DNA from 3 places in the Cupriavidus sp. USMAA2-4 genome. Region 1 is predicted to be linked to each of the others. Evidence: predicted binding sites of a transcription regulator. Region 1 holds the regulator's gene; each other region holds the start of a gene.

The links. Region 1 encodes LexA, which represses DNA repair genes until DNA is damaged. Its sites were predicted from a motif close to ACTGTATNNNNATACAGT; they were not measured.
Region 2: the regulator LexA is predicted to act here: its motif matches at 2,452-2,469, upstream of dinB (DNA polymerase IV).
Region 3: the regulator LexA is predicted to act here: its motif matches at 2,805-2,822, upstream of BKK79_RS08960 (ATP-dependent helicase).

The regions. Positions count from the first base shown of each region.
Region 1 covers NZ_CP017748.1:4,183,159-4,187,617, forward strand. The annotation lists gene BKK79_RS18620 (GGDEF domain-containing protein) at 1-982, opposite strand, end outside; gene BKK79_RS41135 (hypothetical protein) at 1,573-1,743, opposite strand; gene lexA (transcriptional repressor LexA) at 1,868-2,524, opposite strand; gene BKK79_RS18630 (asparaginase) at 2,703-3,704, shown strand; gene rpsF (30S ribosomal protein S6) at 3,814-4,188, shown strand; gene priB (primosomal replication protein N) at 4,263-4,459, shown strand, end outside.
Region 2 covers NZ_CP017749.1:3,559,275-3,563,733, reverse strand. The annotation lists gene BKK79_RS35555 (LysR family transcriptional regulator) at 194-1,129, shown strand; gene dinB (DNA polymerase IV) at 1,216-2,388, opposite strand; gene BKK79_RS35545 (GntR family transcriptional regulator) at 2,544-3,356, opposite strand; gene BKK79_RS35540 (isocitrate lyase/PEP mutase family protein) at 3,555-4,459, shown strand, end outside.
Region 3 covers NZ_CP017748.1:2,035,207-2,039,665, reverse strand. The annotation lists gene BKK79_RS08965 (sigma-54-dependent transcriptional regulator) at 1-489, shown strand, start outside; gene BKK79_RS08960 (ATP-dependent helicase) at 657-2,783, opposite strand; gene BKK79_RS08955 (TlpA disulfide reductase family protein) at 2,982-3,512, opposite strand; gene BKK79_RS08950 (thioredoxin) at 3,705-4,247, opposite strand; gene BKK79_RS08945 (hypothetical protein) at 4,350-4,459, shown strand, end outside.

The DNA of each region.
Region 1 (4,459 bases):
TGCCGGGCAGGGCTTCGAATGCCGTCGTCTCGAGCGTGTGGCGCAGGCGTTCGGCCAGGTGCAGCGCGCTCGCAACGTCGGTGCCGGGCAGAAGGATGGCGAACTCTTCGCCGCCGATGCGGCCTGCAATGTCCCGATGGCGGATGCTTGCGAGGACCAGGTGGCCGAATTCCGACAGGACCGTGTCGCCTGCGACGTGGCCGTGGGTGTCGTTGATGTGCTTGAAGTGATCGATATCGCAGAGCAGCACGCTGAGCGGCTGGTCTTGGCGGGGCGGAATCTCGCGCTCAGCCAGCACCTCGAAGCTACGGCGGTTGTGGAGGCGGGTCAGGGGATCGGTGTCGCGTTCCTCGCGCAGCTTGTCGATCACGTCGGACATGGCGCCTGCGAGCAGGGCCAGGCCGAGCACGATGCCGAACAGTACCAGGCTGAGCTGCAGTGCGATCCAGAAGGGCGAGTGCGCTAGTGAGTCGGCGTTGCCGGACGCGGCGGATGTGATGGTCAGTGCCGAGCGTGGCACGAAGCTCAGCGCAAACGCCAGCAGGATCCAATACAGCGCGCGGTCGACGGCGGCGCCCAGGCGCAGTTTGCCAAGCCGCGCGACGCCGGTCAGCAGCATCACTGCGATGCCGCCGTGGAGTATGTAGATGCGTGCCGCGATCTGGTCGTCGGCATAGTGGAAGTACGCCAGCGCGATCAACTGCAGACAGGCCAGCGTGGTCAGCGGCACGGCATCGAACTGCGCGTCGGCGCGTGCTACGACGCCGCGCAACAGCAACAGGGTGCTACCCAGGTAGAGCGCGCAGGACAGCAGCAGGTTCACGCCAGCGTCGCGCGGCAGTTGCAGGATCTGCGCTGACGCGGCCAAGGCATAGATCAGGAACGATGCGCAGAACATCAGCAGGTGACGCTGCGCGCGCTCGTAGCTCCAGGCCAGCAGGAAGCACAGGGATAGCAGCGTGGCGATGGCGGGATTGCCCAAGGCCAGAACCTGGACAGTTTGAAGCGGCAAGCGAGGTCCCCGATCTGTAGTCGTTGTGGTGGCCGGGAGCGCTGTCCGGAGGGTGGTCGGTGTGCCGAGGCAGGCAGCGTGGTATGCCTCGGCAATGCAGCAGCGCGGCGCGTACGAGCGCCTGTCAGTCTTGCCGGCGACCCCGCAGATGGAGCTGCTGCCGGTGCGGCGCTAATCCGATGTCAGCGGCCATTCTAGCGAGCCGGCACGCGAATCTCGCCGGCACTGACGTGCTGCGCGCCGCTGCAATTGCAAACAACGGTAAAGATACGGAAATGCCCCCTTCGAACGAGGGGCGGAGTGTGCATCAAGGGAGGGGCACCCTACGCATTGCCTGGCATAGGCAGAGGGTTGGACGCGGATTGAAGGCGCCTGGAACATCGCGGAATCGTTGGTGCGCGACGACCGCTCGGGCATGCGATTGCTCGGGCGCCGTCGTGCATCATGCAAAGCAGATGCGCGGCAAAGCGAATGCGGCAAAGCGAATGCCCGGCGTGACAGGCACGGCACGGCGAGCCGCGCCTGTCACGTACCCGTGCGTACTCGGGTGCCGCGCAGGCTCAGACGTGCAGCTTGGCCGGCTCGGCCAACTCCAGCATGCGGCAGATGGCGGCCATGCTGCCGACCATGGTGCGGCGCTGCGCGCCTTGGTAGATGCGCACGCCCTTGCATTGGCGGAAAGGCACTGGCTTGACCGGGCGGCGGGCGGAGATGGTATTGGCTTGCGGCATGGTTGCACCTGTCGATTGACAATAGTCGGGGGATGGCGCCAGCGTCGGCGGGCGCCTTCGGAACGGTGAGGCAGGTGCCGCCACGCTGCAGACCTGGCGGCGGCGAGGGGTCGGGCCGGCTGCGCTAGAAGCCGGCCGGACGGATCAGTCCGACCGCGATACCCTCGAGAGAGAACTCTTCTTCTCCCGGTTTCACGAGGATGTTGGGGTAGTCGGGGTTCTCGGCAATCAGCTCGATGCTGTCGCCTCGTCGCTTGAAGCGTTTGACAGTGACGTCCTCGCCAAGGCGTGCTACCACGATCTTGCCGTTGCTGGCCTCGCTGGCGCGCTTGACTGCGAGCAGGTCGCCGTCGAGGATGCCGGCATCGCGCATGCTGAGGCCGCGCACGCGCAGCAGATAGTCGGGCTGTTCGTCGAAGACCGAGGCATCCACCTGATACTGCCGGTCGATGTGCTCGGCGGCGAGGATGGGGCTGCCTGCCGCGACGCGGCCGACCAGCGGCAGGGTCAGTTGCATCACGCCGGCCATCGGCAATGTGAACTGGTCCGGTGTTTCCGAATCGCTGCGCGAGACCTTGAGGCGGATGCCGCGCGAGGCGCCCGGGGTCAACTCGATCACGCCCTTGCGCGCCAGTGCCCGCAGATGTTCCTCGGCGGCATTCGGGGAGGAGAAGCCGAACTCCGCGGCGATTTCTGCGCGCGTAGGCGGAAAGCCGGTGCGGCGGATCGTGTTGCGGATCAGGTCGAAGATCTGTTGTTGCCGCGGAGTCAGGGTTGCCATGGAGTCGCCGCTTTGTTCTTGGTGTCAGGGGTACTGTATGTTTAAACAGTATGCTGTGATTTTATACAGTATGTGACGAAGTGCAAGTGGAATTTGCGCGACCTGTGGCCGGTGCGGCGGAGTGATGGTGGTTGGGCGTACGGTTACAATCGCGGCTCACCCGTGTTCCCGCCCTGATATGTCCAAGCTTCCCCGCATCGTCGTGCTTGCCACCGGCGGCACCATCGCCGGTTCCGCCGCCAGCGCGGCCAGCAGTGCGCATTACCAGGCAGCCACGGTGCCGGTGACGGCGCTGCTGGATGCCGTGCCGGCGTTGAAGTCGGTGGCGCGCCTGGAGGCCGAGCAGGTGGCCCAGGTCGACAGCAAGGACATGGGCTTTGCGCTGTGGGCCAGACTGCAGGCGCGCGTGGCATTCTGGTGCGCCCAGCCCGATGTGGCGGGTGTGGTGGTGACTCACGGTACCGATACCCTGGAAGAGACGGCCATGCTGCTGCACCTGTCCTGTGCGGTACCGGTTCCCGTAGTGATGACCGCGGCCATGCGGCCTTCGACCTCCCTGTCGGCGGATGGCCCGCTCAATCTTCTCGATGCCGTGCGTGTGGCGGCCCATCCGGAGGCGTGCGGCCGTGGCGTGCTGGTGGTGCTGAACCAGCAGATCCATGCTGCGCGGGATGTCGTCAAGGCACATACCTCGGCGGTCGATGCCTTCGTGTCGCCGGTGGGCGGCCCGCTCGGTTTCGTCCAGGATGAGCTGGTGAGCTTCATGCGCGCGCCATTGCGCCGGGTCGAGCGGTCCTGGCCGCTGCCAGCCGGGGAGTGGCCGCTGGTGGAAATTGTGCCGAGCTATGCGCAGCCCTCCCGTATCGTCGTCGACGCGCTGGTGGCTGCCGGCGCGGCGGGCCTGGTGGTGGCGGCGGCGGGGAACGGTTCGATTCACGAGGCGCTGGCTGCCGCGCTGGCCGACGCGGCGCGCGCAGGTGTCGCGGTGGTGCGCAGTTCTCGCACCGGTGCGGGCCATGTATCGATTCCGGCACTGCCGAATCCTGGCGCCGGCCTGTTCGTCTCCGCGGGTGACCTGAATCCCTACAAGGCGCGCGCGCTGCTGTTGCTCGCTCTGGCTCGGGATCCTCGGCTGGCGGCGGACCCTGGCCGGCTGCAGCAGTGCTTCGCGCAGTGCTGAGCGGGCAGTCTGCTTGCCGTGCCAGCTTGCTGCGGGCTATAATGGCAGGCTATCCAACCTTGCCGCACCGGACGTGACGCCCGGGTGGCTCATCCCAAAAGGAGCGTCAATGCGTCATTACGAAATCGTCTTTATCGTCCATCCGGACCAGAGCGAACAAGTGCCCGCGATGATCGAGCGTTACAAGTCGCTGGTCACCTCGCAGAATGGCCAGGTTCACCGCGTGGAAGACTGGGGTCGTCGCCAACTGGCCTACATGATCCAGAAGCTGGCCAAGGCTCACTACGTTTGCCTGAACATCGAATGCGGCAAGGAAACCCTGGCCGAACTCGAACACGCGTTCAAGTTCAACGATGCGGTGCTGCGTCACCTGATCGTCCAGACCAAGAAGGCCGAAACCGCTCCCTCGCCGATGATGAAGGAAGTGCAGCGCGAAGAAGCCCGCAAGGCCGCGCAACAAAGCAGCGAGAGCCAGGCCGCCTGATCGGCGGTGCGGTGCGCTAGAGCGCTGCCCGGCCGGATCGGCAGGGTGGCCCGGGACCAGCAAGGAGGCGCGCGTTGAACCAGTTGCGGCTGTCCGCGACCCTAGTCGAACGCGAAGCCCTGCGCTACACGCCGGCCGGCGTGCCTGTCGTGAACTGCTTGCTGCAGCACGCTGGCGAGGTGGTCGAGGCGCAGATTCCCCGGCAGATCGAGTTCGCCATCGCGGCGATGGGCATCGGCCCGGTCGGCCAGCGCCTGGAGCGCATGCCGCT
Region 2 (4,459 bases), on a different replicon from region 1:
GAGCATTGTCTTGTATTGCATGGATGGTGATAATCCGGTCGTCGTGCAAATCTTTTATGCCTGTCTCGCACAGATCGGCCAGCCCTGCCGGCGCGCGCGCGTCCCTGGCAGGGACGCCGGAAAGCGCATCGACGCATGCATCGGCGCACGCATCGGCGCATACAGCGGCAAAGAATCCGCCAAGGAACCCGCAATGAACCCCAACGAGCTGTTTGCGCTGCTGCCCGACATGGCCGTGTTCGCCCGCGTGGTCGATGCCGGCAATTTCTCGCTGGCGGCGCGCCAGCTCGGCACCACGCCGTCGACGGTCAGCCGGCAGATCAAGCGGCTGGAAGACGCGCTGGCCACGCGCCTGCTGGAGCGCTCGACACGCAAGGTGCGTGTCACCGCCTCGGGCGAGCAGGTCTACCGCCACTGCCGCGAGCTGGTCGGCGCGGCGGCCGGTGCCGTCGATGCGGCCGGCGCCCTGGCGGCGCGGCCGGCCGGGCGCGTCAGCCTGAGCGCGCCGACCGCCTACGCCAAGACCGTGATCCATCCGCTGGTGCCGGATTTCCTGCGCGCCTGTCCCGATGTGGACCTGCGGCTGGTGTTTTCCGATGCCACGCTGGATCCGCTCGACGACGACCTCGACCTGGTGATCCGCCTGACCGACCAGCCGCCACCCGGCCTGGCCGGCCGGCGCCTGGGCCGCGTCGAGTGGGTGCTGTGCGCATCGCGCGCCTATCTCGCCGCGCGCGGCGAGCCGCGCCATCCGCGCGAGCTGGCCGCGCACGACTGCCTGTTCCTGGGCGAGACGGCCGATGACAAGCGCTGGCGCTTCCGCCGCACGGCGCCGGCCGAGGCGGCGGCACCGGTGAGCGTGGAGGTGCGCGGGCGCTATGCCGCCAACCACGCCAGCGCGCGGCTGGAGGCGGCGCAGCAGGGACTGGGCATCGCCAGCCTGCCGGACTTCGCCGCCGCGCAGGCGCTGCAGCGGGGCGAGGTGGTGCGCGTGCTGGCCGACTGGACCCTGGAGGCGCGCGCCTACGTGGGCACGGTCTGGCTGCTGCATCCGCCCAACCGCTTCCTGCCGCCCAAGGTCAGGGCGCTGATCGACTTCCTGGATGCCCGTTTGCGCGCCCCGCGTTGAGCGGCGGCCAGGAGAGAAAGGCAGAGGGGAGAAAGGCCGGGGTGTGCGGCCGGCCCGCGGCGTCCATGGCCGTGCGCCGGCCCGGCTCAGCCGCCGTCCGCCGCGTCGAACGGCAGTTCGGCCTGGATCGGCAGCGCTGCCAGCCCCGCCGCTTCCTCCACCGGCAGCAGCGCGCTGACGCGCACGCCCAGCAGCCGCAGCTTGCGGTCGAGCGGCACGCGGCGCAGGCATTCGGTGGCCGCGCGGCGAATGGCCGCGCCGTCGGCCGAGGGCTCCGGCAGGGTCAGGTCGCGCGTCACCGTGCGGAAATCGTCATAGCGCAGCTTGATGCCGATGGTGCGCCCGACATAGCCCTTGCGCCGCAGGTCGTCCGCCACGCGCAGGCATAGCCCCGTGAAGGCTTCCGACAGCAGCGGGCGGTCGCGGCGCGGGTGCAGGTCGCGTTCGAAGGTGGTCTCGCGGCTGATCGACTTGGGCTCGGAACTGACCACCACGGCCCGCTCGTCGAAGCCCTGCGCCGTCTGCGCCAGCCAGGCGGTGTAGCTGCGGCCGAAATGCTCCTGCAGCAGCCCCAGGTCGGCGCGCGCCAGCTCGCCCACGGTGCCGATGCCCAGCGCGGCCAGCTTCTCGCTCGCCTTGGGCCCGATGCCGTTGACCTTGCGCACCGGCAGCGGCCAGATGCGCAGCGGCACGTCTTCCATGCGCAGCAGCGTCAGTCCGTCCGGCTTGTCCAGCTCGGAGCCGATCTTGGCCAGCAGCTTGTTCGGCGCCACGCAGATCGAGCAGCTCAGGCCGGTGGCTTCGCGCACGGCCTGCTTGATGCGCCCGGCAACCTCGGCGGCCTCGCCCTGCACCGCGCTCAGGTCGATGTAGATCTCGTCGATGCCGCGGTCCTCGATCTGGTCGGTGAAGCGCGCCACCGCCGCCTTGAACAAGCGCGAGTAGTGGCGGTAGGCCTCGAAGTCGGTCGGCAGCAGGATCGCGTCCGGGGCGAGCTGGGCGGCCTTCATCATACCCATGGCGGAGAACACGCCGAAGGCGCGCGCTTCGTAGGTCGAGGTAGTGACCACGCCCCGTCCGACGTAGTCGCGCAGGCGCGCGAAGCGGCGGCTGCCGTCGGCCAGCACCTCCGGCACGGCATTGCGCCCGCCGCCGATCACCACCGGCTGGCCGCGCAGTTCGGGGTAGCGCAGCAGCTCGACCGACGCGTAGAAGGCGTCCATGTCGAGGTGGGCGATGCGGCGGGTGGCGGACAGCATGACGGCTGGGCGGCGAGGCGGGCGGAGGGGTGCGTGGCAGCATGCGGCCACGGCTTCCAGTTGACTGTATGAATATACAGTATATGGGAAATTTCCCCGCTGGACGATAGGACCTGGCCCAACGCCCCGGCGCCCGCGCCGGCCGCGCCGCGCACTCAGCCCTGCCGGCCGATATCGTGGACGATCTGTCCCGCGCTCAGCGTGTTGATCTTCTCGGAGGGGATGTCCATCAGGATGCGGCTGCGTTCCGGCGACAGCAGCACCGTCAGGTGCTGCACCGGGAGCTCCGCGGGATCGTGCAGCAGGCGCACCAGCTTCAGCAGCGGCGCGCCGACTTCGGTGCGCAGCCAGCGGGCACAGCGGGGATCGGCAGCCTGGGCGCTGATTTCCTGCACCACGCGGCCGAACTTCACCCCTTGCGCCATCAGGATCTCGAACAGCGCATGCTTGCGCAGCGCTGCCGCCGAGACCCGCTTGCCCAGCGCGGCCGGCACCCAGGCGTCGGTCAGCATGACCGGCTCGCCCTGCAGGCTGCGCAGGCGCAGGGCATGCACGGCGTGCTCGCCGGGCGCGAGCTGCAGCAGCGCGGCGATATCCGGCGGCGGCTCGGCCTGGGCCACCTCGAGCACCTCGACCTCGGTTTCCAGCGCCGCGCGGCGCAGGCTGTCGATCATGCCCAGGCTGGGACTGCTGCGCCCCGCCGGCGTGCCGGCGCGCACGAAGGTGCCGAGGCCGTGGCGCCGCTCCACCAGCCCGAGCGCGGCGAGGTCGGCCAGCGCGCGCCTTACCGTGATGCGCGAGACGCCGAAGCGCTCGCAGATCGCCTCTTCCTTGGGCAGCGCGCCGGTCTGCGCGTAGACGCCGCGCGAGATCTCGTCGCGCAGCACCAGGAAGAGCTGCCGGTGCAGGGAGGTACCAGGGATGCGGGGCAGCGGGGCGGGCGTTGCGTCAGCGGTGTTGCGGGGCATGGGGTGATGGATCGGTGGCGTCGGGGAGCATAGCACAAGGGTGGCGCGGATCCCTGGCCGCTCCGCCCGGTTCCGGTTGACCTTGCTGGTTAGTTGTTATTAGAATATAAACACATAAACACAGGCGAGAGGCACACGCTGCCCCGGTCCCCCGTCCCGGGGGCATTCGCCTACCCGCAAGAGGAGACCGCCCGCACCATGCACCCCGCCACCTTGTTGCGCCAGCGCCTGCAGGCGCCCGGCATGCTGATCGCGCCGGGCGCCTATGACGCCATCGGCGCGCGCCTGATCGAGCAGGCCGGCTTCGCCGCCGCCTACATGACCGGAGCCGGGACCTCGGCCGCGCGCGGCTTTCCCGATTTCGGCCTGCTGACCCTGAGCGAGATGGTGGAGAACGCCGCGGTGATGGCGCGCGCCATCGCCATCCCGCTGATCGCCGACGCCGATACCGGCTACGGCAACGAACTGAACGTGACGCGCACCGTGCGCGAGTACGAGAGCCGCGGCGTGGCCGGCATCCATATCGAGGACCAGGTCGCGCCCAAGCGCTGCGGCCACCTCGACGGCAAGGAGGTGGTTTCGCGCGAAGCCTTCGTCTCGCTGGTGCGGGCGGCGGCGCAGGCGCGCCGCACGGCGGATTTCGTCATCATCGCGCGCACCGACGCGCGCGCCGTGCTGGGCCTGGACGAGGCCATCTGGCGCGCCAAGGCGGCGCTCGCCGCCGGCGCCGACATGGCCTTCGTCGAAGCCGCGCAGACGCTGGAGGAAGTGGCCGCGGTGCCGGCCCGCGTGCAGGGCCCCTGCCTGCTCAACGTGGTGCCCGGCGGGCGCACGCCGATCTTCGACCTGCGCGAGGCCGAGGCCATGGGCTACAAGCTGGCCATCCTGCCGGGCCTGATGCTGAAGGCCGCGATCGAGGCGGGCGACCGCGCGCTGGCGGAACTGAAGGCGACGCGCAGCGCGCCGCCGGTGTCGGCGGGCGTGGCGCAGACCTTCCGTCGCTTCGGCGCCGACGAGTGGGACGCCCTGCGCCAGCGCTTCAATGCGGGTGCACCGGCGCTCGCCATTGCTCCCGCCACCCCCGGCAGCAGCGACGCCGCGAG
Region 3 (4,459 bases), 2.1 Mb from region 1:
ATCGACGTGCGCATCGTCGCCGCGGCCAAGGGCGATATGGAAGCCCTGGTGGCGCAGGGCGCCTTCCGCCAGGACCTTTACTACCGGCTCAACGTGGTCACCATCCCGCTGCCGCCGCTGCGCGAGCGGCGTGAGGACATCGTGTCCCTGTTCGAGCATTTCATGCTGGTCGCCGCGGTGCGCTACCAGCGCCCGGTGCCGCTGCTGGCCGAAGCGCAGCGCCAGGCGCTGATGCAGCGTCCCTGGCCCGGCAACGTGCGTGAACTGCGCAATGCCGCCGACCGCCTGGTGCTGGGCGTGCCCGAAGGCGGCGCAGCGGCCGCCGCCGCCGACGACGGCATGCCGCTCAAGGAGCGCATGGAGCGCTACGAGCGCGCGCTGATCGCCGACACGCTGGCCCGCACCGGCGGCGCCGTCAGCCAGGCCGCCGACCTGCTGCAGGTGGGCAAGGCGACGCTGTACGAGAAGATCAAGCGCTACGGGTTGTAGCGGTGAGGGTGTGTGCGGGTGAGGTGCGGGTGAGGGTGCACCAACACCAATCGCCAAGCACACTGTCTTGGCTCCCTCTCCCCGCACGGGGCAAGGGCGGGGGAGAGGGGTGGTTTAGCAAGGCGCCACACCCAGCGAAGCCAACGGTGTGATCCAGCACACGAGCGCTAGCGCCACATCTTGCGCATCTTCGCCGCCAGGTCCACCGCCGGCAGCGCGCTGCGTGCCGGTGCGGCATCCACCGGGGGGGGCGGTGGCCAGGCGCGGCTGTGGAAGTTGCCCATCACGCGATTGGGCAGGAAGCGCGTACGCGAGGCGTAGACGTGGCGGTCGCCGTAGCCTGGCTGCTGGTGCACGTAGAAGCGCTGCGGTACCACCACGTCGAGGTGGTCGCGCGCGCGCGTCATCGCCACGTAGAGCAGGCGGCGCTCTTCCTCGATTTCCTCGGTGGTGCCGGTGGCCAGGTCCGAGGGCAGGCAGCCGTCCACGGCATTGAGCAGGTAGACCGCCTTCCATTCCTGTCCCTTGGCCGAGTGGATGGTGGACAGGATCAGGTAGTCCTCGTCGCGCAGCGGCACGCCGGATTCATCGCTGGAGGCGTCGGGCGGATCGAGCGTCAGTTCGGTGAGGAAGCGTTCGCGCGAGGCGTAGGTCGCGGCGATGCGTTCGAGTTGCTGCAGGTCGGCCTGGCGCGCCGCGGCATCGTCATGCATGCGTTCGAGGTGCGGCAGGTACCAGGCCACCACCTGCTCGAACCCGGCAGGCCAGGACGAGGCTGGTGCCAGCAGCGCGCGTGCCAGCGCCAGCAGGTCGGCCCAGGCCGGTTCCGCGGCCGCGGGGGGCGTGAAGGATTCCAGCGCGAACAGCGGTTGGGTGGCCACGGCGATGGCGTCGAGCATGCGCCCGGCGGTCTTGGGGCCGAAGCCCGGCAGCAGCTGCAGCGCGCGGAAGCCGGCGATGCGGTCGCGCGGGTTCTGCAGCCAGCGCAGCATGGCCAGCACATCCTTGACGTGGCCGGACTCGAGGAACTTGAGCCCGCCGAACTTCACGAAGGGGATGTTGCGCCGGGTCAGTTCGATCTCGAGCTGGGCGCTGTGGTCGGCCGCACGGAACAGCACCGCCTGCGACAGCAGCGCCAGCCCGGCCTCGCGCCGCTCCAGGATGCGCTCGACCACATAGCGTGCCTGCTCGGCCTCGTCGGCCACCACCACCACGCCGGGCTTCTCGGCCGAGGCGCGCTCGCTCCACAGCTCCTTGCTGTAGCGTTCCGCGGCCTGGGCGATGACGGCGTTGGCGGCGGCGAGGATGGGCTGGGTGGAACGGTAGTTGCGCTCCAGCGTGACGCGCGCCGCGGGGGGCGAGAAGTGCTCGGGGAAGTCGAGGATGTTGCGCACCGTGGCACCGCGGAAGGCGTAGATCGACTGAGCGTCGTCGCCGACCACGGTCAGGCCGCGCCCGTCGGGCTTGAGCGCGAGCAGGATGGAGGCCTGCAGCGCGTTGGTGTCCTGGTACTCGTCGACCAGCACATGGTCGAAGCGTGCGCCCATGTCCGCCGCCAGCGCGGGCTCGCCCAGCGCCTGCGCCCAGTAGAGCAACAGGTCGTCGTAGTCGAGCACCTGCTGGTCCTGCTTGGCCTCGACGTAGGCGGCGAACAGGGTGCGCAGCGCCTCTTCCCACATCGCATAGCGCGGGAAATGGCGCCGCAGCACCTCGTCCAGCGGCGCCTGGGTATTCACCGCGCGCGAATAGATGGCCAGGCAGGTTTCCTTGCGTGGAAAGCGCGCGGTCTGCTCGGACAGGCCGAGATCGTGGCGCACCATGTGCATCAGGTCGGCGGCGTCGCCGCGGTCGCTGATGGTGAAGGCGGGCGACAGTCCGATCGTCTCCGCGTATTCGCGCAGCAGGCGGGCGCCGATCGCGTGGAAGGTACCCGACCATTGCAGTGCCGCCCGTCCGGCGCCGCTGCCGCCGACGGCACGGTCGACGATGCGTTCGACGCGCCGGCCCATCTCGGCGGCGGCGCGGCGCGAGAAGGTCAGCAGCAGGATGCGGCGCGGGTCGGTTCCCGACAGCACCAGGTGGGCGACACGGTGCGCGAGCGTGTTGGTCTTGCCGGAGCCGGCGCCGGCGATGATCAGCAGCGGGCGCTCGCCATCGTGCTCGGCGGCGGCGCGCTGCTCCGGATTGAGGTCGGCAAGGTGCGCGGCCGGCGCGGGCTCAGGGAGCACGGTCGCGGTGGCGGCGTCCGTGCCGGCGTCGGCAGGAAGTAGATCGAGGTCGGGAGAGGCTGGCATGGCGGCGGCGGGCTGGCGCCAACTGTATATCCATACAGCGGTTCTGCGCAAGCCGGCAGCGTCCGGTGCGGCGTGGCGGCCGCCCGCGGCCGGCCTTCGCATGGCGCCGGCGTCTCACCGGCGGGCGCGTGCCAAAAACAAAGCCGCCCGGGAGGGGCGGCTGGTATGCGCCTGGCGGTCCGGGCCGCCGGGAACCGCTCAGGCCGACTTGGCCAGGGCCCCGTCCAGCAGCTTGTGCAGCGCATCCCACTCGGGCTCGCCCACGTAGCGCTTCAAGATGCGGCCATCCTTGTCGACCACGAAGGTGGTCGGTGTCAGCTGCACGTCGCCGAAGGCCTTGGCGGCCGTGCCGCCGGCGTCCATCGCCACCTTGAAGGGCAGCTGGCGCGTCTGGGCGTAATTCATCACATACATCGGCGGGTCATAGTTCATCGCCACCGCGACGAATTCCAGTCCCTTGTCCTTGTACTGCTGATAGGTGCGCACCATCTCGGGCATCTCCTTGACGCAGGTGGCGCAGCTGGTGGCCCAGAAGTTGACCAGGTAGACCTTGCCCTTCAGGTCGGCGGTGCTGATCTTCTGGCCGGAAAGCAGGGTGAACTCGGCCGCCGGCACGGTTGCGGCGGGCGTGATGGCGCGATAGCCGAACCAGCCGAACAGGGCCACCACGAACAGGGTGGCGATCAGCGGCCAGCGCTTGCGCGTGGCGGGGGAAGCAGGGGTCGTCATATTCCGTCGTGCAAGGCGTCGGTGGCGGGCAGGCGCGGGCTGTGGCAGCGCCGGTTCAGCGGACATTCTAATGCCTCGCGCGCAGGCCTGCCGGCGCGCATCCGGGGGGTGGCGATCCTGCGGCAATCTGCCGCAGCGATGCGCCGCGGACGCGCTGCTTCCGTGTTGCCTAAGCGTTGCCTAAGTGTTGCCTCAGCGCGGCCCGGCGAGGGCGGCGCGCGCGGCTTCCAGGCGCTGTTCGAGGTAGGCGCCGTAGAAGTCCGGCTGCAGGCCGCGTAGCGGGGGCGCCGCCTCGCGGCCGTGGGCGTCGAGGAAGAGCACGGTAGGTGCGAACGCCAGCCCGCGCGCGCGGGCCCAGGCACGTGCGCCGGTTATGGTGCCGTCAGCGTCGCGCAGCGGCGCATCGGTGCCGATGTCCAGTTCGCGCGCCGTGATCTCGCCGGCGGCAGCCATCGGGCCCAGATAGTTGCGCCGCACGGTTTCGCAGTAGCCGCAGCCGGGCAGGGACAGCAGCAGCACCAGCGGCCCGCCGCGGCGCGTGGCCTCGCGCCCCTGGGCGCCGAGATCGGTCGCGCCCGGCAGCGTGCTCGCCGCCAAGGCCGGCAGCGCGGCACCGGCCAGGGCCAGCCCGGCCAGCCAGCGCCGCGCGCGGCCTGCCGGCGCGGCGGGGCGGACAGGGGGCGGGGTGGTAGACAGGGTGGTGGGCAAGGCGGTGGACAAGATGAGGGGCGGCATGATCTGGGCGGAGAAGCGCACGATCCCGGATAATAGCCCTTCGTGCCCTCCGGCCTCGTGCCGCGGGGCTCCCGACCGACCAGGATGTCCCCGTCCGCCGCCATGTCCCGTTCCCGCCGAACCGTCTACCTGCTGGCCGCGCTGGCGCTCGCTGCCGCGGCCTGCTCGCCGCGCTACGACTGGCGCACGGTATTGTCCAATGAGGGCGCCTA